Regions from separate parts of the Bacillus sp. CPT56D-587-MTF genome, predicted to be linked through region 2. Evidence: predicted binding sites of a transcription regulator. Region 2 holds the regulator's gene; the other holds the start of a gene.
What was found. Region 2 encodes LexA, which represses DNA repair genes until DNA is damaged. Its sites were predicted from a motif close to CGAACATATGTTCG; they were not measured.
Positions count from the first base shown of each region.

Region 1: the regulator LexA is predicted to act here: its motif matches at 6,614-6,627, upstream of recN (DNA repair protein RecN).

Region 1 is NZ_JBYTEF010000001.1:3,794,724-3,807,251, forward strand. Features, by position in the region: gene AC3WVZ_RS19460 (DUF2627 domain-containing protein) at 1-222, shown strand, start outside; gene AC3WVZ_RS19465 (glycerophosphodiester phosphodiesterase) at 272-1,000, opposite strand; gene AC3WVZ_RS19470 (YycC family protein) at 1,051-1,197, shown strand; gene AC3WVZ_RS19475 (PRK06770 family protein) at 1,439-2,002, opposite strand; gene spo0A (sporulation transcription factor Spo0A) at 2,255-3,049, opposite strand; gene spoIVB (SpoIVB peptidase) at 3,340-4,638, opposite strand; gene recN (DNA repair protein RecN) at 4,757-6,496, opposite strand; gene argR (arginine repressor ArgR) at 6,761-7,210, opposite strand; gene AC3WVZ_RS19500 (TlyA family rRNA (cytidine-2'-O)-methyltransferase) at 7,353-8,192, opposite strand; gene dxs (1-deoxy-D-xylulose-5-phosphate synthase) at 8,196-10,088, opposite strand; gene ispA ((2E,6E)-farnesyl diphosphate synthase) at 10,390-11,280, opposite strand; gene xseB (exodeoxyribonuclease VII small subunit) at 11,280-11,510, opposite strand; gene xseA (exodeoxyribonuclease VII large subunit) at 11,500-12,528, opposite strand, start outside.
Region 2 is NZ_JBYTEF010000001.1:3,287,130-3,299,657, forward strand. Features, by position in the region: gene tkt (transketolase) at 1-1,871, opposite strand, end outside; gene phnE (phosphonate ABC transporter, permease protein PhnE) at 2,168-2,971, opposite strand; gene phnE (phosphonate ABC transporter, permease protein PhnE) at 3,005-3,772, opposite strand; gene AC3WVZ_RS16930 (ATP-binding cassette domain-containing protein) at 3,769-4,191, opposite strand; gene tnpC (IS66 family transposase) at 4,297-5,646, shown strand; partial or broken gene AC3WVZ_RS16940 (ATP-binding cassette domain-containing protein) at 5,763-6,173, opposite strand; gene AC3WVZ_RS16945 (phosphate/phosphite/phosphonate ABC transporter substrate-binding protein) at 6,257-7,195, opposite strand; gene AC3WVZ_RS16950 (bifunctional metallophosphatase/5'-nucleotidase) at 7,381-8,964, shown strand; gene AC3WVZ_RS16955 (DUF896 domain-containing protein) at 9,004-9,243, opposite strand; gene AC3WVZ_RS16960 (YneB family resolvase-like protein) at 9,289-9,945, opposite strand; gene lexA (transcriptional repressor LexA) at 10,087-10,707, shown strand; partial or broken gene AC3WVZ_RS16970 (DUF4097 family beta strand repeat-containing protein) at 10,798-11,603, opposite strand; gene AC3WVZ_RS16975 (DUF1700 domain-containing protein) at 11,604-12,146, opposite strand; gene AC3WVZ_RS16980 (PadR family transcriptional regulator) at 12,139-12,462, opposite strand.

The DNA.
Region 1 (12,528 bases), 510 kb from region 2:
GTTGCTCTACTATTAGCACTCATCCCTATTTCATTAGCTGTGTTTGGTATAAAGTTAATGAGAGATACTGTATTCGGGATTCTATTTCCACCAATCTCTATACTGTGGTTACAATTTTTAATCGGCGCTCTCTGCTTCGGGCTCGGGTTTTATATCTTCGGTGGCTTCGTCTTGCACCGAGACCGTAAACGAAATAAAGTACAAGCTCGCTTTAGAAGATAGGAATGCCCCACTATTTATAAATAAAAAAATGAGACCGTTACACGCGGTCTCATTTTTTTATTGGCATTAACGTTCTGGCCGTTTCAGGGTAATCAGTAATAATCGCCGATATATTCATATCAAAATATTTACGCATAAGCGTTTCTTCATTAATTGTATAAGGGCGAACCTCTACACCACTTTCCATCGTTAGTTCGGCAATAGCATCTTGAAGGTAACGATAATTCGGATGTACTGCTGTAGCCCCCATTTTTTTCGCGTATGCCCACGGACTATGCAAACCTTCGCGATATAAAATTGCTGTTTGAATATCAGGAGCCATCATATGGCACCGTTTCATACTGTAGTGATTAAACGAAGAAAATATAACACGATCCTCTAGACTAAATTTCCGTACAAGCGTTATAACTTCTTCCTCTAAACCTCTGTATGGAATTTTATTATTTTTAAGTTCAATATTAAGTAGCAAACTCGTTTGTGCAAGCCATTCTAATACCTCTTCTAAAAGTGGTATTTTACAAAAACCTACTTTATCACCAAATTTATAACTTGCATCTAACTTGCATAAGTCCTCATATACATAATTCCGAACCGCACCTTTTCCATTTGTTGTCCGGTCCACCGTTTCATCATGAATGACGACAACTTTTCCGTCTTTCGTTAATTGAACATCAAGTTCAATTCCATCCGCTCTAAAAGACTCAGCCGCTTCAAATGAAATCATTGTATTTTCTGGGTACGTTCCAGCCGCACCACGATGTGCAAATATAAGAGTCATCCTCACTCCCCCAATCTTATGCTATACTATACGAAAAAGGAGGTACTTCTATGAGACCATTACAAATCTCTCCAGATACTGCAGTCCGCTTATCAAAAGCACTAGGTGTTCCACTTGAACAACTCATGCATATGCCGCAGCACATTTTAATTCAAAAGCTAGTTGAATTAGAAAAACAAAATAAAGACGAAGAATAATACAGTCCTGTTTTGCAGGACTTTTTATTATTTTCTATTATATCACGGATGCCTTTCCTACTAAAATCCTTTAACAGATGTACTACGATGTGATTTAGCCGTTCCTTCATCATTTAATAATGAATCACATCTTTTCTTTTTTGTTACACGTCATAAAGAAAGCAGACCATTTATTTATAAGTCCCATTACGTCCTTAAAACACGATAATAAAAAAACTAGAGAAGTCCTTTATATTATTTTTTATTGAACGTGCGGAGCATCCCCTGATTCGTATAGTTCTTTCGCTTTTTCCTCCCCGAATGTAGTTAAAATATAATGTTGCTCTTCTAACGCATCCATTGCTCTAGTTACTTTACAAACGCTATCTTCTTGAGCATCCGAGAAATAATTGTGATCTTCTAAAATTTTACTAAAATCTTTTTCCGCCCATCTATCAGCAATTGCTAAAAGTTCATTTTTCTTCGTAAAGCTACTCTTATTTATAATTTCTTTTAATTTTTCAGCATTACTTTGAATCATTGGGATAGAGCCCGATTTTCGTTCTGCCACCACTTTTTGATGAGTCATGCGATGCATCGCTGTAATGACTTCGCTTTCAGTAGAATTTTCAGTAACATACACATCAACAAAGACCCCATCCACCTCTCTACCTACTATTGTTTGGTCTTCTTTTTTATCTATTTGAGCGCTCACTTCTTTATCTACTGGATTATCTGCAAGTTCTAACATTCCAAATGTAACTGCAATAGCAAGAACTCCCATAGCTGCTACTATTCCTAGCCAAGTTGAAATTTTATTTTCCATTCCCCTTCTCCCTATCTATATCTATTTTATTGCCTTATAAAAAACTCACTTACATGTAATATTACTAAAAATAGGTTTTATTTCCCATGATATCAAATAATCTCTTTTTCTCAACAAAATAAAAAGACCAACGAATTATAACATTCATTGGTCTTTCATTAAAAAGTTTATTGGCTTTAAAATTAACATCGAGCATAGCGTTCCAGCATACATCGGTTTTACTAAAACGAAAACCCATTGCTACTTCTACTCTCAGCTAGCTTTATGTTCAAGTCTCAGCTTATCCGCAACCATTGCGATAAACTCAGAGTTCGTAGGTTTTGCTTTTGACATGGATACTGTATAACCGAATAAGGACGAAATAGAATCAATATTCCCACGGCTCCAAGCTACTTCAATCGCGTGACGAATTGCGCGCTCCACACGGCTTGCTGTTGTATTATATTTCTTTGCGATATCTGGATACAATACTTTCGTAATCGATCCTAATAATTCGATATCGTTGTATACCATGGAGATTGCTTCTCGTAAATACATATATCCTTTAATATGAGCGGGTACACCAATTTCATGAATGATACTCGTAATACTCGCATCTAAGTTTTTCGGTTTTCCATCTACTGTTGTTGCTGATCGGAATGATGGTAGTGGACGTTTAATCATAGCGTTTGCTTTACCACTCACTTGACGAATATGACTCGTTAAATTCTCCATATCAAATGGTTTTAATATGAAATATGAGGCACCTAAGTCAACTGCTTTTTTCGTCACATCTTCTTGGCCAAATGCTGTCAACATAATTACGCTAGGCTGTTTTAACCTTTCAATATGTCGCATTTTCTCCAATACAGCTAAACCATCTAAGTGTGGCATAATAATGTCTAAAACGAGTACATCAGGTTGCTTATCTGTTAATAAGTTTAAACACTCTTGACCATTATAAGCAGTACCGATTACTTCCATATCATCTTGAGCGGCTACATAGCTCTCTAACATTGATACTAGTTCTTTATTATCATCCACAAGACATACTTTAATTTTCTCCACAGCTTTTCCTCCCTTACCGAATCGATTCTCCGACATGTGTATCCTTCTAGGCTACATGAATTGTTCGACAATTGTGTGAAAATTCCCTTTTAAAGTTTCTTACTTTCCGATAAAATCACAAAAAAATATGTTTATCGTTCATTTATTCCCTTTCGCAACACATTCCATCATAGAAATACAACGAAACGTTCAACCCTTTCCTTTTATTTTACAACAAAAAACACCTCTTGCGGAGCTTTTACAAAATTTCAACGAATTTTTCAACAGAAAAAGCGAGCTAATAATATATATTAGCTCGCTTTTTTCTCTTGATCATAAATATTAATTCCAGCTTGATGTAACATCCATTCAATATGAACACCATATCCTGATGTTGGATCATTTACAAATACATGTGTAACAGCACCAATTACTTTTCCATTTTGTACAATTGGACTTCCGCTCATTCCTTGTACGATACCGCCCGTTTTCGCTAATAGACGTTTATCTGTTACTTTTATTACCATACCCTTTGTGGCTGGGAATTTTTGCTGCACTGTACTAACGACTTCAATATCAAACGCTTCTACTTTATCTTGATCAATAACTGTTAATATTTTTGCCGGTCCTTCTTTTACTTGATGAGATAATGCGATAGGCATTGCTTTATCCATTATACCGTTTTTCATATTCGTATTTAATTTTCCAAAAATACCATATGGACTATTAATTGTAATATTGCCAATCACTTCACGGTCTGGTGAGAATCTCGCTAATTTCTCCCCTGGATTCCCATGACTACCTCTTTCAATTGATGTAACTGTCGAGCGCATAATTTGTCCATCTTCGACTTGAATCGGCTTTTTCGTATCATTATCAGAAATAACATGACCAAGTGCCCCATATTTCATAGAATCTGGATGAACAAATGTCATCGTTCCAATTCCAGCTGCCGAATCACGGATATACAAGCCAATTCGATAAGACGATTCACCGTTGTCTTTTTGTGGAGTTAGCTTCGTACGAATATATTTTCCATCTCTTAACAATACAAGATTAAGCGGTTCACCTGTTTCTCCACTATTATGAATAAACGGTGCTACATCACTCATTCTTTCAATTGTTTTACCATTAATTTCAGTAATCATATCTCCAATTTGTACACCTGCTGTTTCACCAGGAGATATTTTACCTTTTTCAGTTTGAATTAAATGATGGCCTACAACAAGTACACCTTTTGTATTTAATTTCACACCAATTGATTGTCCACCTGGAATCACTTTAAAATCTTTTAACACTTTCACATTTACTTTTTTTACTGGAAAACCAGCAAGCTGAAATACCATATCAGCTTCACCATTTTGATGAGAATTTACCATAAGTCCTTGTTTTTGTTCATTCGAACTCACTGTAAATACATGACGATTTGTGGATGAAGCTTTGAAAACTGGTAATGATGATATTTCTGATTGTTGTCCTTCAAAAACAACAAGTTGTTTCGGTGATGAAATAAACGTTCGAAGCGGTTTAAAACATCCAATAAAAACTAAAGAAACAAGGAGACAAAGACCTATTATTTTTCGAAATTTTTCTAATTTCAACTTGTTCACTCTCCTCGCTCCTACCCCACATTCAGCCTCTTGGCTTCACTTTTTAATCTCTCCTTGCAGTGCTTTATTTATAACCGGAAGAATTAAGAAATCGTCATTTGAGAAAAAAAGCTATCCATTACTGGATAGCCTCTGCTGTCTGTTTAAAATGATGCGCTTGCGTAAGTAATTCTTTCGCATGCTCTGTCGTTAAATCTGTGATTTCCACACCAGAAATCATTCGAGCTATTTCTGTTACTTTATCCTCCATAGTTAAAACAGTAACCGATGTAATTGTCCGATCATTCGCTACTTGTTTTCGAATAAATAAATGTGAATCGGCCATTGAAGCTACTTGAGGTAAGTGCGTAATACAAAGTACTTGCGAGTTTACTGATACTCGATAAATTTTTTCCGCAATAGCCTGTGCGACCCGGCCACTTACACCCGTATCCACTTCATCAAAAATAACAGATGCAACCCCTTGATGCTTAGAAAAAATGCTTTTTAAAGCTAAAATGATACGAGATAACTCTCCGCCAGATGCAACCTTTGAAAGTGGTTTTAGCGGCTCTCCTGGGTTCGTTGAAATATAAAATTCCACATGATCGTAACCATCCGCCGTAAGTCTTACCGGCGCACCTTCCACAAGGGGCTCTTCTACATTTCCTTCTCTCTTCATAATTCTCACTTCAAATTTCGTTTTTTCCATATATAATTCTTTTAATTCCTGATGAATTGCATTTGTAAGGTGTTCTGCAAGCTCATGACGCATATTACTTAACAACGTTGCTTCTTTCAGAATAACACTTTCTAATTCCTTCAACTGTTTCTTCGTCGTTTCAATATGAACGTCTTTATTTTCAATCGTAAAAATTTCCTGTTCAATTTTATCAGCATACGCTAAAATCTCTTCTACAGTATTTCCATATTTTCTCTTTAGCATACGAATTTCATTCAAACGTGTTTCGATTTCATCTAAACGATTTGGATCATATTCCATCATATCGAGCTTTTCTCTCAGTTGATAGGCAACCTCTTCTAATAAGTAATAGCTATTTGCAATTGAATCATGATTCTCCTGATACACTTCATCTAAATGTGTAATACTTTCCATTTGCCCCATTGCACTTCTTACATTATCTAACCCTTGTCCGTCGGCACTTAACGAACGATATGCATCACCTAACGCTTTATAAATCTTTTCAAAATTAGAAATTTGCAATCGTTCCTCAGTTAATTCATTTTCTTCATCCATCTTTAAATCCGCCTTGCGAATTTCTTCATGCTGAAATTGAATTAAATCTAAGCGATGTGCCATTTGTTGCTCATTTTCACTTAACGATTTCAATTGTTTTTTTAATTTTTCATAGTCAGCGTATACGTTTTGATATATGTCTAATTGTTTAACGATTCGATCCCCATCAAAGTGATCAAGCATAAACAGATGTCGTTCTTCATTCATTAAATCTTGCGTTTCGTGCTGTCCATGAATATCAACAAGTGTTTTCCCAATTTCTTTTAATATGCTAAGTGTAACAAGCTTCCCATTTACACGACATACACTCTTCCCGTTCGCAGCAATATCACGCTTTAAAATAATCATGCCATCTTCTATTTCTATATCTAACTCTTCTGCCTTTTCAATACATGGATGCTTCTCATCTTCAACATAAAATAGCCCTTCAATCTCAGCCTTCTCTGTTCCATATCGAACAAATTCTGCTGACCCACGGCCACCTACAAGTAAACTAATTGCATCAATAATAATCGATTTTCCGGCCCCTGTTTCACCGCTTAAAACCGTTAAACCTTTTTGAAAAGAAATATTTAATGCTTCAATAATAGCAAAGTTTCTAATCGATAATTCCGATAACAATGCCCCATTCACCTCGTTATAAAATAATCCCTTACTAAAGGATTTTCTCAGTTCTTCATTCAAATAATCATGCTATATATTTGTATGTATATACTCTTCTAACCCGCTTCATTGTACCAAACATTTGTTTTACGGGTCAATCCATCTATTTTCTAACTTTATGCAAACAAAATATTATATTACAATTGAAAATTCATATTTTTAACCAATAAAAATATCTTGTTCACTTTCCACTTTACGATGGAAAGCAAACAAGATTTTTTGTTACAACATATTTAAGAAACGATCAGAGACAACACCTGTATCGTCAGGTGTACGGCAAATAATTAAGCAAGTATCATCACCACAGATGGTTCCGATGATCTCATCCCACTCTAAATGATCAATAAGTGCTCCAAGTGAATGAGCGTTACCAGGCAATGTTTTTAGCACAAGCATATGTCCTGCCGTGTCTAATTTTACAAATGAATCCACTAGATTTCGTTTTAATTTTTGTAACGGGTTAAATCGTTGATCTGCTGGCAAGCTATATTTATAGCGCCCATCATGTAATGGCACCTTCACTAAGTGCAGTTCTTTAATATCGCGCGATACTGTTGCTTGCGTTACATTAAATCCCTCATTACGTAAAATATCAACTAATTCATCTTGTGTTTCAATTTCTTTGTTTGCAATAATTTCCCTGATTTTAATATGGCGCTGACCTTTATTCATACATTTGCACCTCACACTATCTCTTACCATAGTTTAAACATTGGTATACTTCACTTATTTATGTTAACTTATAATTCGTTTCTTGTACACAATTGTTTTTACAATCATTATACAATTACAGCAAAAAGAGGAACAACATATGTTATTCCCCTTTCCCTTTTTGTTTTAGAACTTCATGCGCTTCTGTAACAACTTGCTCTATAGAAATCGGAGAATGATTTTCGCCATTCTCACGTTCACCATGCCATTTCAGATGAATTAAAAATTCAATATTACCATCCCCACCCGTAATTGGTGAGAATGTTAAACCTTCCACATCATAGCCTTCTTTTAAAGCAAACTCGACAATCATTTCTACAACAGCTTCATGTACTTTTCTATCACGAACGATACCTTTTTTCCCAACTTGCTCTCTTCCAGCTTCAAACTGCGGTTTAATTAACGCTGCTACATCTCCGTTAGGCATAAGCATTGTTTTTAAAACTGGCAGTATAAGCTTTAATGATATAAATGAAACATCAATACTTGCAAATTGAGGTAAACCACGTTCTAAGTCTGCTGGTGTCACGTAACGGAAGTTTGTTCGTTCCATTACAACAACACGCTCATCTTGACGTAATTTCCACGCTAGTTGATTGTATCCTACATCTAATGCATAAGATAATTTCGCTCCATTTTGAAGCGCGCAATCTGTAAAGCCACCAGTTGATGAACCAATATCTATCATAACTTTATCTTGTAAATCAAGATGAAATGTCTCTAATGCCTTTTCAAGTTTATAACCACCACGACTTACATACGGCATAACTTGTCCCTTCACCGTAATCTCAGTATCTTGCGAGATTTTCTCTCCTGGCTTATCAAGTCTCATCTCATTTGCATATACGAGTCCGGCCATAATGGCGCGCTTTGCTTTCTCCCGCGTTTCTATAAGTCCTCGCTCTACTAATAGTACATCTACTCTTTCTTTTTTTACGCTCATTTGTTACGCCCTTTTTTGTTTTGATGGAATCATTGTATGAATACGGTCTACAACAGCATCTGTCGTTAAACCAATTTCTTCTAATAATTTTGTTACACTTCCGTGCTCTATGAAGCGATCTGGAATACCCATTCGTTCAACTAATGCACTATGGTAACCATTTTCAGATGCAAATTCAACTACTCCTGTTCCAAAACCACCGATTAAACAAGCTTCTTCAATCGTTAAAATCGGTATATTCTTTCCTAGAAGATCATGTAAATATGCTTCATCCATTGGTTTAATAAAGCGAGCATTCACTACTTTCACTGAAACCCCAGCTTTTTCAAGACGCTCAGCTGCTTCCATTGCCATTGGTATTGTCGTACCAAACGTTAAAATAGCTGCTTGTGTACCCTCTTTTAACGTCTCCCACGTACCGATTGGAATCGCCTTTAATTCTTCATCCATATGAACGCCAAGTCCATTACCGCGCGCATAACGCAATGCGATTGGTCCATCTTCATATTGCATCGCCGTATAAACTAAATGTTGACCTTCATTTTCATCTTTCGGCATCATAAGCACCATATTCGGCAAGTGACGTAAGAATGAGATATCCAATACGCCTTGATGCGTTTCACCATCTGCTCCTACTAATCCCGAACGATCTATTCCGATGAAAACATTTAAATTTTGGCGGCATATATCATGAACAACTTGGTCATATGCTCTTTGTAAAAATGTTGAATAAATCGCTAAGAATGGTTTCATTCCTTGCGTTGCCATACCTGCTGCCATTGTTGTAGCATGCTGTTCTGCAATACCTACATCAATCATACGATCTGGGAATTCTTTTTGGAATTTCTCAAGTTTTGATCCAACAGGCATTGCAGGTGTAATTGCTACGATACGCTCATCTGCTCTCGCTAGCTTAAGTACTGTTTCACTAACGACAGCACTCCATGCTGGTGCAACTTCTTTCGGCTTAACGAAGTCACCTGATTCAATTTTATAAGGTCCTGTTCCATGCCAAGTTCCAATAACGTCACTCTCAGCCGGTTTATAACCTTTTCCTTTTTTTGTAATAACGTGAACGAGTACTGGGCCTTTTGTTTTCTTTGCATATTGCAACGTTTCGAATAACTTTTCATAATCATGCCCATCGACTGGACCTAAATATGTAAAGCCTAACTCTTCGAAAAAGACACCAGATACTAGTAAATATTTAAGACTATCTTTTATTTTCTCTGCTGTCGCAGCCACTTTCCCGCCAACTGCTGGAATTTTCTTTAATATATACTCTAATTCATCTTTTACCCAGTGATATTTTCCTGCGGTACGTAAACGACCGAGCACATTATGAAGCGCACCAACGTTTGGTGCAATTGACATTTCATTATCATTCAAAATAACAATCATGTCTGTTTTTTCATGTCCAATATGGTTCAATGCCTCTAAAGCCATTCCGCCTGTTAAAGCACCATCTCCAATAATTGGTATAACATATTCTTTCGTTTTCTTTAAATCACGTGCCAGAGCCATTCCCATTGCAGCCGATAACGAAGTCGAGCTATGACCAGTTTCCCATACATCGTGCTCACTCTCACAACGTTTCGGGAAACCACATAGACCTTGATATTGCCTTAATGTGCCAAACTCTTTCGCACGTCCAGTTAAAATTTTATGTACATAGGATTGATGTCCTACATCCCATAAAAATTTATCTTGCGGGCTATCAAATAATTTGTGCAGAGCAATTGTGAGTTCTACTACACCTAAATTAGGTGCAATATGTCCACCTGTTTGAGAGAGCTCTTCAATTAAAAACTTACGAATATCCTCACTCAATCCCTCTAGTTCACTGATAGACATATCTTTCAAAAAACTAGGGTTTTGAATTTGCGTTAGATCCACATGGATCACTCACTTTCATTTCATAATCTGTCAACATGTCAAATATTATAAAAAACATTTACACAAAACAAGAAATTCTCTTTTCTATTTTTCGTCTTGTCCCGCTATTAACCAGTCTATTGCGCCTTAATCCTATTATAAACCATATTTCTTTAGGCGATGAAAAAAATAGCCGCTAACACGAAGTGATAACGGCAATGTAATCTACATATATTTTTGCCAATAACAAGAAAAGAAAAACCTTTTCCTACATTTATATCATAAAATGATGAATGACTCAACAAATGAAAACGCTGTTATATTAGTTATTACGTTTTGCAATCAAATCGCAAATAGATAGTAAATATTCATCTTGTAATTGCAAGGAGCTAATCGCACCTTTTGCTTCTGCAATTGTTTCTTCTAAAATATCCTTTGCTCTATCTACAGTAAACAACGTCGTATATGTGCTCTTTTCATTAGAAAGATCACTACCAATCGGTTTTCCAATCTCTTCTTCAGTTCCTTCGACATCTAAAATATCATCTCGAATTTGGAAAGCTAGACCGATATATTTGGCAAACGTAAGCAACTTTTCTTCTTGCTCTTCTGTCGCATCAGAAAGTATCGCACCCGCAAGTACAGCAAATTCAAGTAGTTTTCCGGTCTTATGTTTATGGATGTACTCCAATTCATCAATCGTAAGGCGTTTCCCTTCCGCTTCCATATCTGCCACTTGTCCGCCAACCATTCCTTCTGGTCCTGCTGCTTTTGCGAGTTCAAGTACAAGTCTTATTTTTTTTTCAGCAGAAATTTCTTTTTGCTCATATGCCATAATAACTTGAAAAGCGTATGTCAATAAGCCATCTCCTGCTAAAACTGCCATCGCTTCACCAAATACTTTGTGATTTGTGGGCTTTCCTCTTCTTAAATCATCATCATCCATACAAGGTAAATCATCATGAACTAACGAATATGTATGAATCATTTCAAGAGCACAAGCTGCACCTACTCCAAGATTTCTTTCTTTCCCAAACGCTTGTAATGTTGCAAACAAAAGTAACGGGCGGAGACGTTTTCCACCCGCTTCCAAAGAATATGCCATCGCTTCACGAAGTACATTTGGACATTGTAATCCATTTGCATAGCTTACAAGTTTTTCTTCTACGAAAGTTTTACTTTCTTTCAAAAAAGTATCAAAAGCAATCGTCACTATGCTTCATCTCCTAAAGCAGTAAACGGTTCAAGCTCTCCATCTTCCCCAAGAATAACTGCCATTTGTTCTTGTACATTCTTCAACTTCTCATCACAAAGCTTAGATAATTCCATACCTTCTTTAAAATAAGAAATCGCTTCTTCTAAAGGTACGTCACCTTGTTCTAGCTTAGAAACAAGATGCTCAAGTTGCGAAATTGCCTCTTCAAAGCTTAATTTATTTTCCATTATTCAATTCACGCTCCTCTATGCCTGATACGCTACAATCTAGTATTCCATCTTGTAATTGAACTGAAACAGCATCTCCAAGGCTTACATCTTTCACACTTTTTAACACTTGCTTCTCTTCATCATATACAAGCCCGTACCCTCTCATCATTACTTTAAGCGGACTTAACGCTTCAAGTTTTTGAGCAGCTCTTACAAAGGCAAATTCTTTCGTTTGAAGTAACGTTTGCATTTCACGTTGTAATTGCTTTTGTAACGTTTCCACAGCTACCTTCGTTTGCATAATTTTTTGAGATGGGTGGTGCTTCTCTAAATAAAATGAAAGTTGCTTTAACTGATTCACCTTTTTATCAATATAGCGCTCTTTCGCTAAAACAAGCTGTTCTAGCGCTCTATCTAATTGCTCTTCCTTTTGCTCATATACTTGTCTTGGATAACGGAACGCATACGATTTTTGCAACACTTGTAGTTTTTCTTCTTTTTTATGTACTAACTCTCTCATTGCTCTTTGCAATCTCAGAGTTCTTTGTAATACCTTTTCTTGTAACTCTATAATGTTAGGTGCTGCCAACTCAGCTGCTGCGGTTGGTGTTGGCGCGCGTAAATCTGCAACAAAATCTGCAATTGTAAAATCTGTTTCATGGCCTACTGCCGAAATAATAGGAATTTCACTCTTAAAGATTGCTCTTGCAACCATTTCCTCATTGAAAGCCCATAATTCCTCAATAGAACCTCCACCACGACCAACGATTAGTACATCTATCTCTCCCATTTCATTCGCTGTACGAATCGCTTGTACAATCGAGGGAGCCGCTGACTCCCCTTGTACAAGTACCGGAAATACAATAACAGTCCCAATTGGATAACGACGTTTAATCGTTGTTATAATATCACGAATCGCTGCTCCTGTTGGCGACGTAATCACACCTATTGTTTTAGCGTAAGGAGGAATCGCTTTTTTATAAACTTGAGAAAAAAGTCCTTCCTCTTCTAAACGAACTTTTAACTGTTCGTACGC
Region 2 (12,528 bases):
CGGTGCCATCCGAATGTAGCACCCATTTCGATTGCGAAACGTTTTGTTACTGCTTTTGGTAATACAGATTCTTTGTACTCTGCAGTTTGAGCTTCGAAGCGATCCATAGATGGCATGCTGACAACAGCTGCGTCAACGCCGTCTACTGCTAATGCTTTTTGAGCTTCAACAGCTAGGCTTACTTCAGATCCAGTTGCAAGTAAGATTACGTCAGCCGTTTCTTTCTTGCTTGCAGAAACTACATATGCACCTTTTGCTACTTTTTCATACGTATCATCTTTTGCACCTTCTAATGTTGGAAGGTCTTGACGAGTTAATACTAAAGCAGTTGGTTTGTTTGTAGATTCTAAAGCTAGTCTCCAAGCTGCAACAGATTCGTTACCATCAGCAGGACGGATAACAGAAACGTTTGGCATTGCACGAAGCGCTGCTAATTGCTCGATTGGTTCATGTGTTGGACCATCTTCACCAACAGCGATACTGTCATGTGTAAATACATACGTTACTGGCAATTGCATTAATGCTGCAAGGCGAATTGCTGGACGTAAGTAATCAGAGAATACGAAGAACGTACCACCGTAAGTTTTTAAACCACCATGTAGTGCAATACCGTTCATTGCTGCACCCATTGCGAACTCACGTACACCGTACCAAATGTTTTTACCGCTGTAATCATCTCTTGTAAAGTCTTTTTCGTTATTCATGTATGTTTTGTTAGAACCAGCAAGGTCAGCAGATCCACCGAAGAATGATGGTACAGACTCTGCAATTGCATTAATTACAGCACCAGAAGAATTACGAGTTGCTGCTTTTGATCCTAATTCATAAGTTGGTAAGTTTTGCTCCCAACCTTCTGGAAGTTGACCGTTCATTGCTGCTTGGAATTCGTTTGCTAATTCTGGGTATGCTTGTGCATATTCACCTAGCATCGTGTTCCACTCAGCTTGCGCAGTTTCACCAACATCTTGTACTGTTTTACGGAAGTTGTCATATACTTCTTCTGCTACGTGGAAGTCTTGCTCAGCAGTCCAAGCATATGCTTCTTTCGTTAATTTTGTTTCTTCTACACCAAGTGGAGAACCATGTGAAGCTGATTTTCCTGATTTGTTTGGAGAACCGAAACCAATTGTCGTTCTTACTTCAATTAGCGTTGGGCGTTTTTCGTCAGCTTTCGCTTCTTCAATTGCTTTCGCGATTGCTTCAATATCGTTTCCATCCTCAACACGGATTACTTGCCATCCGTATGCTTTGTAACGATCTTCTACACTTTCAGAGAATGAACGATTTAAATCGCCATCTAATGAAATATCGTTTGAATCGTAAAGCACAACAAGACGACCTAATTGTAAATGAGCAGCTAATGAAGATGCTTCAGCAGAAACGCCCTCCATTAAATCTCCATCACCACAAATAGCGTATGTATAATGATCTACTACATTATACGCATCACGGTTATATTTAGCAGCTAAATGTCTTTCAGCCATTGCCATACCTACAGCAGTTGCAATACCTTGTCCAAGTGGACCAGTCGTTGCATCTACACCAGCTGTATGACCGTACTCAGGATGTCCTGGAGTTTTGCTTCCCCATTGACGGAAGTTCTTTAAGTCATCCATTGTTACATCATAACCAGATAGGTGAAGTAGGCTGTATAATAACATTGAACCATGACCTGCAGATAATACGAAACGATCACGGTTAAACCACGTTGGGTTATTTGGATTGTGTTTCATAAATTGAGTCCATAATGTATAAGCCATTGGTGCTGCACCCATTGGCATTCCTGGGTGACCAGAGTTTGCTTTTTCAATCGCATCGATGGATAATGTGCGAATCGTGTTGATAGAAAGTTGTTCGATTGAATGTGACATGCTATTCTTCCCTTCGCTTATATTAGTAAACGTTTTATACATTTATATGATAGCTTCCCACGCAAGATTATACAACATGTATCGACAAATATGTTGATATTTTTTTGATTTTTTATAAAAAAATCAATGTTTCCGGGAATGTATGGGCATTCAATATGACATACTTTTTCATTATTTTTATTTTAAAAAGAAAGGGAATTATCTGTATATTTATACAAATTTCTTCTATACTTACTTTTTTAAATAAGTTTTTAAAAACATAAAGAAGCATCTAACTTCGATGCTTTTCAAATAAGTTAAACAATCCGTTTCCGAATCGAGCTTGAAATCAAATCAATTATAATTACCATTAAAATAATACCTAATAAAATAATACCAACACGAGACCAATTCCGTGAACTCAGCGCAAAAATTAAAGGTGTACCAATCCCTCCTGCTCCGATAACTCCTAAAATCGCAGCGGATCGTACATTAATTTCAAATCTGTATAACGTATACGATAGAAAATCTGGTAACACTTGCGGTAACACCGCATACCAAAGTATTTGAAAACGATTTGCTCCTGTTGCTAGTAACGCTTCCGTCGGTCCTTTATCTATGTTTTCAATTCCTTCTGAATATAGTTTTCCTAACATTCCAATAGAATGCAATCCTAAGGCTAATACTCCTGCAAAAGAGCCTGGACCAACAGCTTTTATAAATAAAAGAGCCATAACTAATTCAGGAAATGTACGAACAAAACTAAGTACAAATTTCCCAAATCCTGAAGTTAATTTTCCACTACTCATATTCGTTGCCGCCCAAAAAGCAAACGGAACAGATAAAAATGCAGAAATAAATGTACCTAATATCGCAATTGCCAACGTATCAATTAATCCATGTAATAAATCTTCACCATCTGGCAAAGATACATACGACCAGTCTGGAGTCAATATCCCTGTCATAATTGCTTTTGTAATTTCTCCCGCCGTTTCCTTTATTCCCTCTAGCGGTACTCCTGAAAAAGCCCATATATAAACAAATGTAAGTGCTATAAAAATAAACGAGCGATACACACTCGGTTTCTTCGGTTTTGGTACGATTATCGTCGTTTTACTCATTATAATTTCTCCCGCAACAATGTACTTACATAATCAATAATCAATTACCAATACAACAACAAGAGTATAGATGATAATAGATGCAGTTTGTTGATATTGTAAAAATCCAAGTGTACGATCATAATATAGTCCAATACCACCTGCTCCTACTAAACCTAGGACAGCCGCTGCCCGTACATTCACCTCAAATGTATATAGTACATAGGAAACAAAGTGTGCTTTTACTTGTGGAATGACTCCATAAACAATCCATTGCACCTTATTAGCCCCTACAGCTGTCATCGCTTCTAGTGGGCCAGGGTCAATTGATTCAATTGATTCATACAACAATTTCGCCACGAGCCCAATTGAGAAAAAAGTAAGAGCTAAAATACCCGGAAGTGGTCCTATTCCAAAAATAGCTACGAAAATTGCCGCTAATAATAAATCTGGTATCGTTCGAATAAAATTTAAAATCAATCGAGCTGGACTGTATAAAAATGTACTAGTAAACACATTACTTGCCGCAAACAGTGCAAGTGGAATAGCTAAAATCGCTCCTAAAGTCGTCCCAATAATCGCCATACGTATTGTATCTAACATTGCTGTTGTAATAACTTGAAAATAACTCCAATCTGGCGGCACCATTTCTTTTAACAAATCCATTATATTAGGAAAACCAACTACTAGCTTTGAAAATGATGCGTCGACCTGTATACTACTTCCCCACAACAGTAAAATGAATAGAATAAACGTTAACATATGTTTTAACTTACTCGGCGGCTTCGGTATCGACTTCGAATATATCGTCACATCATTCATTTAGCTGCCACCTCTAACAATTCACTTTTCTGTGCTACGTCACCATAAATTTCAGCAAACTTTTCATCCGTTGCTGCTTCTACTAAACCATCAAAAACAATTTCGCCTGCATGTAATCCAATAATACGCGTCGCATATTGCCTAGCTAAAGCAATAGAATGTAAGTTTACAATTGTTGTAATTCCAAAATCTTCATTAATTTTCTTTAAATCATCTAATACTTGCTTTGTTGTTAGCGGATCTAACGACGCAACAGGTTCATCTGCCAATATGATTTTTGCTTCTTGCGCCAATGCTCTAGCTATCGATACACGTTGTTGTTGTCCTCCTGATAATTCATCAGCACGTGCATATGCTTTTTCTAAAATGTAACTACTCAGCCACCTTTCGGTGTCTTTTTTAAATTTTACTAGTTTCATATGCCTCCCATTTGTAAATACTGAGTATATCAAACAGGGGAGGTGAATCTTATGGTCGATCGAAAAATTATTTGAGATACATATAAAAAAGGACCTGAAGCTGTTATTTCTTTATTTGAAGAAACATTTTCTAAGTTAGAAAAACGTATACAAGAACTAGAAAATGCTTCAAAAAAAAACTCCAAAAATAGTCATAAGCCACCTTCTACAGATGGTTTGGGTAAGCCCGTTACAAAAAGTTTGCGCAAACCGTCTCATCGTCAAACGGGTGGCCAGTTGGGCCACAAGGGACATACTCTTGGTTTGACAGCGACTCCAGATCATACGATTACACATTCTCCTACATATTGTACTTGTTGTCATACTTCCTTGAACCACGAGCCTGTAAAAGGGTATCGCATTCGCCAAGTGTATGACTTACCACCTATTCAGATCGAAGTGACAGAACATAAAGTAGAACAGAAAGAATGCCCACATTGCCATTCTATCCAAGAAGCCCAATTTCCTTCGACAGTATCTCGTCCTGTTCAATATGGTCCAAATATAAAAAGACTGATTCCCTATTTAACGCATTATCAATGCATTTCTTTGAAGCGAACAAAAGAATTCTTTCAGGATTGTTTTGGACATTCTATAAGCGAAGGAACCCTGGTAAATCATACACAGGCTTTCGCTTCTCAATTGCAGCCATTCATAAAAGAAGTAAAGGAAAAGATTCTGCAGTCTCCTGTTGTCCATTTTGATGAAACTGGTATGCGTGTAGAAAACAAAACACAATGGTTACATACTGCCAGTACACCGGAGGTGACATTGCAACATATTCATCAAAAACGTGGAAAAGAAGCAATGGATGCTGGAGAAATCTTGCCATCTTTTTCTGGAATTGCGATGCATGATGGTTGGAAATCGTATGATGCGTATACAGATTGTCGTCACGTTTTATGTAATGCCCATCTCTTACGAGATTTACAAGGAATTATAGATAGTACTGGAGAACAATGGGCACAACAGATGCAGAAATTTCTAACGCAAGCGTTGACGATGAAAAAGCAATCCGAAGGTACCATGCCAAAAGCGACGCAAAAGAATCTGTTTATTATGTATCAATCCATATTGAAAGAACAACAGATTCTTTCCACGAAACAAAAGAAGAAAGGAAAGCAGACGCCTTCTCAAAATTTATGGAATCGCTTCGTCAAGTATTCTGACAGAATTCTAGCGTTTTTAGAACATCCAGCCATTCCATTTGATAACAATCAAGCAGAACGGGATATTCGGATGACGAAAGTAAAACAGAAAGTGTCTGGGACTTTCCGAAGTAAGAAAGGCGCAGAATCTTTTTGTCAGATACGAAGCTTTATGAGTACCATGAAAAAACAAAAACAATCGGTCTTACAAGCGATAAACCAAGTCATAGAAACTAGAACGGTTCCTTGGAATAACACGACTTCATAAGAGAATTTCTCTATTTGGCATAGATTCTTTCTCTGATTGGAGTATTTTCTTTTCATGTTTTCGAATCGGAAACATGTATTTGGCCTGTTTTTTTATTTGAAGAAGCTGAGTAGTTACTCTAAAATATTCACTCTTTTTAACGCTTGAAATGCGAGCTCCACATCCTCTTTCGGAAACAAACCTAACGTTGTACACAATGTCGAATGATATCCAACACGGCCAGCTAATACATTCTTCAATACTGTTGATCGCTTTACAAGGTTAAAACTTTGAAAGATCATACCAATATCCCGGCGCATACGTCGTAAATCTTTTCCTTTTGCAGCAGTAATAGACTCACATTCAATCATGATTTCGCCTTCTGTAATCTCATGAAGACGATTTACCGATTTTAGAAGTGTAGACTTTCCAGCTCCGGACAGCCCTACCATTATAACAAACTCACCTTTTTGAATTTTCAAGTTTATATTATTCAATCCTTTTGTACCATTTGGATACACTTTGGAGACATTTCGAAATTCTATCACACATCTTACCTACCTTCTATGTATTCAAAACGGCAAACTAACTGAAAACATTCCCTTTCAGCTAGCTGCCATTTCCATATGTATTATTGCGTTTTTACTTTCTTCCCATATTCACGAACGATGTCAAATTTACTATCATCAGATTTAACATATCCTTCATGTGAATATACTTCTTTAATGATTTTGTGACCTTCCTCATTTTTTCCAATTTCAATGAAAGCATCCTGTAATTTCTTGCTCCACTCTTCATCTAAATCAGAACGTACCGAAATCGTATCGTTTGGAATTTTCTCCGTAAATTTCACTATTTTCGTTTGCTCGAATATATTCGGATAATCTTTTTTTACAATATTACGAGCATCTTGGAATACAACAGCTGCATCTACGTCACCATTTAAAAGAGCAATAAGCGACTGATCGTGACCTTTTAATGTAACAGGTTTCACATCTTTTAACGGATCAATTCCCTCTTTTAATAGAACAGCTGCAGGCCATACATACCCTGCTGATGATGTTACGTCTTGATAACCAATCTTTTTACCTTTTAAATCTTTTACACTATTTATATTAGAGTCTTTTTTAACAACAAACTCAGATTTATAATAATCTACTAAATCTTTTGTAGGAGCTCCTGTTTCATCCTCTACTCCAAAACGTTGTGCTTGTAAAATTACATTTGCAGCCTTCTTTTCATGTGCTAATACGTACGCTGTTGGCGGTAAAAATCCTACATCTACTTGTTTAGATGCCATCGCTTCTACAATTGTATTGTAGTTCGTTGAAATACTAACTTTTACTGGAATATTTAACTTATCACTTAATAGCTTCTCAAGCGGTTTTGCCTTCGCCTCTAACGTATCTGCATTTTGAGAAGGAACAAATTGAACATTTAAAGTCTTCGGTACATACCCTTTTTTCGTATCTTCATTTTTACTTGCACTTGATTCCTTCGTTCCACAGCCACTTAATAATCCCGCTGCTAGTACAACTGTTGTGCTCATTGCAAAAACTTTTTTCAACATATTAATGCCTCCATTTTTCATTGTTATAAAATAACCTTTCATAAACATGAAGAAATATATCACATATTTTTACAAATAATTGATTATTTACAGAATCTTTACACATTATATACACTCACATTAAAATTCTCTTCACATATTTGATATGATGAATTGGAAGATAACAATAGAAAAGGTGAGTCATATTGGAACAAAATCAAACTGTAACTTTAAACATCTTATTAACAAGCGATATACATGGCACTGTTTATCCTATTCACTACCAAGATAACTCCCCAGCAGAACTTGGTTTAGCTAAAATTTCTACTCTTATAAAAAAAGAACGTTCCCAAAATACAAACGTTCTTTTAATTGATAATGGCGACTTTATTCAAGGAACACCATTTACTTATCATTATGTTACATACGAAAAAAACAAAAAAAACCCAATGTCCTTATTAGCGAATTACTTACAGTATGACGCTGCAATTATCGGCAATCATGAGTTTAATTACGGGATGGGTATATTAAATAACGCTGTGACTACTGCGAACTTCCCGTACCTATCAGCAAACATTTTAGATAAAAACATAAAGAAACCTTATTTCGGAAAACCTTATATAATCAAACAGATTGAATCCAATATAAAAATCGCTATTTTAGGGGTGACAACGCACTACATTACCAATTGGGAACAATCCCATCACATTAAAGACTTACAATTTGAAGATGCATTAGAAACAACGAAAAAGTGGGTTTCTTACATTCGCAAACATGAGAAACCAGATTTACTAGTCGTAGCGTATCACGGGGGAGTTGAACGAGATTTACAAACCGGGGTACCGACTGAAGTTTTAACAGGAGAAAACCAAGGATATGCAATGTGCCATGAAATTGAAGACATAGATATTTTATTAACAGGTCACCAACACCGGGAAATTGCTCACACAATGGCTAACGGTGTAACAATTTTACAGACCGGATGTAATGGAAACTCAGTTGGAAAAGTAAAAATAACATTCGAAAAAACAAAACATAAATGGGTTAAAAAAGAGAGTTCTTCTGAATTATTATCTGTACAAGGAGTTGAGGCTGACCAAGATGTACTTTCATTGGTAGCCGATTACGAAGAGAAAACACAAAAGTGGCTTGATCAACCTATTGGAATCATTCAGGGGGATATGCAAATTTCAGATGCTATGCAAACTCGTTTGCATGATCATCCTTTTATCGAATTCATAAATAAAATACAGATGGATATAGCTAATGTATCAATTTCTTGTACAAGTTTGTTCCATAATACATCTCCAGGTTTCCCGGAACATGTAACAATGCGTGACATCGTTTCTAATTATATTTATCCAAACACATTAAAAGTAATTAGAATAACTGGAGCGGATATAAAAAATGCTCTTGAACTCTCTGCTTCTTATTTCACATTAAAAACAGATGGATCCATCACCGTAAGTCCTACCTACATAGAACCAAAGCCACAACATTATAATTATGATATGTGGGAAGGGATTTCATACGTATTAAACATTTCAAAACCAATTGGTGAAAGAGTAGAATCTTTACAGCATAACAGTGCTCCTCTTAATATGAATGAAGAATATGACGTTGTAATGAATAATTATCGTGCAAGTGGCGGGGGAAATTTCTTTATGTTTCAAAACAAACCGGTAGTAAAAGATATACCCACAGATATGTCTGAACTTATCGCTAATTATATATTGGAACATAAAACGATAGAAGCAACAGTTAATAACAACTGGAAAGTTATTAAATAACGATTTTTACATATAAAAAAGATGGGCTTCGCCCATCTTTTAATTTAATTTTGCATTATCTTGCTTTTTTAAAGCTTTTAATTTCGTCGGTGTAACATCTGTACCTTCTTCGTTAACAACTTTAATACCTTTAAGTTCGTTTAACATATTTTGACGAAATCCTTTTAAATATTGTTCACGTAGCGATTGACGCTCACGTTGCTCTTCTTCAGTTAAACCTTCAGCTTTTGCTTTTTTCGCTAAGAAGTTAATGCGTTCAACGAGTTCGTGATTAATCATCTCGAATCCCCCTTCTAATCAAAACTGATTATTATCATACAATAGTTACTCTTCTTTATCAAGCAATTGCTTCGTATACTCTACATATCTACGATGTACAGTCGCCTTTGAAACATTATGACCAAATCCACGTAATGTTGCTGCAATTTCTTCAAACGTGAGTTCACTTTTTCGCAAACGTACAATTTCCTCAATTGGCACTTCTTTTTTCTCTCTTCCTACACTTAAATGACGATTTTTTAAATTTTTTTCTGGACGATAACCTTTTTCTACTGCACGTTGCATACCTCGTTTAATTTTCAAATTATGAATCTTTCTTTGATATTCTTCAACAATACCAATAATATCTAATACCATTGAATCAGAATCCGACAATTGTAATTCACCATTATGTGTATGCGTATATACTTTTATGCCTTCTTTATGTAAACAATGCATTAACGCGATCTTCGCATTTCCTCTACCAAGACGCGTTTCATCTTGTATAAGTAACACATCAATTTGTTCGTCTCGAATTGTATCCAACACCTCTAATATACCGTCACGTTCAATTGTATATCCACTAGCCTGCTCTTCAATCACCTTAGTAACATTCATTTGATAGCGCTCAGCTAAATGCAATAATTCATCTTTTTGACGTAATAATGATGTTTCTTGCGCTTCTTTCGTTGTACTCACACGTGCATAAATAATTGCATTCATTTTGAACCCCTCTTTCTCCCTACTATTTCCCTATAGTGTAACATAAATCCGCCATTTGTTCGAACTTATGTTTGTAGAATGTTTTTTCACATGTTATACTTATTAATAAGAAAAATGAAAGAAAACGAGGTGTTAGAAAACATGGAAAAGTTAACGAAACGCCAGCAAGACATTCTCGACTTTATTAAGCTAAAAGTACAAGAAAAAGGATATCCACCTTCCGTACGTGAAATTGGTCAAGCAGTCGGCCTCGCTTCTAGTTCTACAGTGCACGGACATTTATCACGATTAGAAGAAAAAGGATACATTCGACGCGATCCAACAAAACCACGTGCCATTGAAATTTTAGGTGAAGACCGAATGGATACGGAAACACAATCTGTTATTCAAGTTCCAATTGTCGGAAAAGTCACTGCTGGTTTACCAATTACAGCGGTCGAAAGCGTAGAAGAACATTTCCCACTTCCAGCTAGTATTGTTGCTGGAGCAGACCAAGTGTTCATGTTACGTATTTCTGGAGATAGTATGATTGAAGCTGGTATTTTCGATGGAGATTTAGTTGTTGTTCGCCAACAGCAGTCTGCATATAATGGTGAAATTGTAGTCGCTTTAACAGAGGATAACGAAGCAACAGTTAAACGTTTCTATAAAGAAAAAGACCATTTCCGTCTACAACCAGAAAACTCTTCATTAGAACCTATCATTTTAAAACAAGTGTCAGTTATCGGGAAAGTAATTGGCGTATATCGTGATTTACATTAAAAATAACAAAAAGAAGATAATTACCTTATTTATATACGGTAATTATCTTCTTTTTGTATTTTGATAGATTTCCATGCATTCTATTTCTTATTAACGAGTTTCAATCGTCACATCTCCCGCAGCCGTTTTACCGCTAATCTTTTTACTACCATTTCCAATTGTTACATTTTTATTTTCTTCATTAAAAATTGTTACATCTCCAGCAGCACTTTGCCCAGTAATTACCGCATCTTGTGGTTTTTCCGATAAAGTAATATCTATATCTCCCGCAGTTGAACTTGCTTCTAGATTATACTTAGAATCATGATCTTGAATATTTATTTCCCCACTTGTTGTTTTTGCGGTCACTTTCCCTAATACCTTCTTAAAGTTCACCTCACCAGCTTTTGTCGATCCCTCCACATTCTTAGCCGTTACTTGTTTCAACTCTACTTCTCCAGCAAGTGTTCTAACACTTACGCTATCACTTTTCACATCACTCATTTCGATTTGTCCAGCAGATGAATTTACTTTTACATCTTGGTAAGAGCGTTCGGGCACAAGGAGAGTCAATTTAGACGTTTGAAACCTAAAATCGTAAAAAGAAAAATCAAATGAAGCACCTTTTTCTCTTTCCCCAATAATTTTTAATGTGTCACCATCTTCTGCGATACGAATCTCTTGTTTACGTACATCTCCTGACTCTGCTTTACATAAAAAGCAGAGTCAGGAGATTTTTGGACAATAATATCCCCGGCATCTAACTTAACTTCTATATTTTTTAATGTTTCGTTTTTAATTACATTTTCTTTATCGCCTTTTTCAGCAGTTTGTACTGCTTTTTCATATGTTTGGGAAATTCCTATTACTCCAATAATGATACAAGCGATAGCGATTAAAAATAGTTTTTTCATCATTTACTCTCCTTTTATCATTTTGAAGTTCCATATTACATATCGTACACACAATCTCTTAAACCACTTTGTACTATAAAAAGCGATAATACATAACAATAAACCTACCCCAACAAACGTTATACTAACGAAAAGATCCAACCATATAAAAGTACCCATAAATACTTTTCCAATAACGAAAAATGGTGTTACTACACTAGCAATACCACCGATCCAAAAAGAAAATATAAAAGCAATAATTGCGACTAACGGGCCTAACACAATAATAAAATTAAACAAACTAAGTCCAATCGCTGCCATAACAGCTCTTGTCACATTTGAAGTCGATGGATTTTTTTTCATTTCATCGAAGCGATACATCGCAAGTAATTCTTTCGCGATTACTTTCGGAGAACCAAGGCCCTGTATTATTTCCGATTCAGTTTTCCCCTCTTCTAGTCCAAACTGAAAGTGCTCTTCATAATCCAATAAAATATCTTGCCTCTCTTCCTCTGGTAACTTTCTAAGATAACTTGATAATTCTTTAAGAAACCCTTCTTTACTCATCCCATTCCACCCCTTCAATAATTTCTTGTACCCCTTTCGCAAAATCACGCCATTCTGTTACTAACAAATGAAATTGCGTCTCCCCTTGCTCTGTTAATTGATAATATTTACGAGGTGGCCCTTCCGTAGATTCCTTTAAATACGTTTGAAAATACCCTTCTTTCGTCAAACGACGTAATAAAGGGTATACTGACCCTTCCGATATTAAAAATTTATTAGAAATTTGCTGAACAAGTTCATAACCGTAACTATCTTTACGTTTTACAAGTGCTAATACACAAAGTTCAAGCACACCTTTTTTAAACTGAACGTTCAAGTGCCATCCTCCTTTCCTATCTTAGTACTGTTCAATACACGGCACCTGTTTTATCCATAATATACC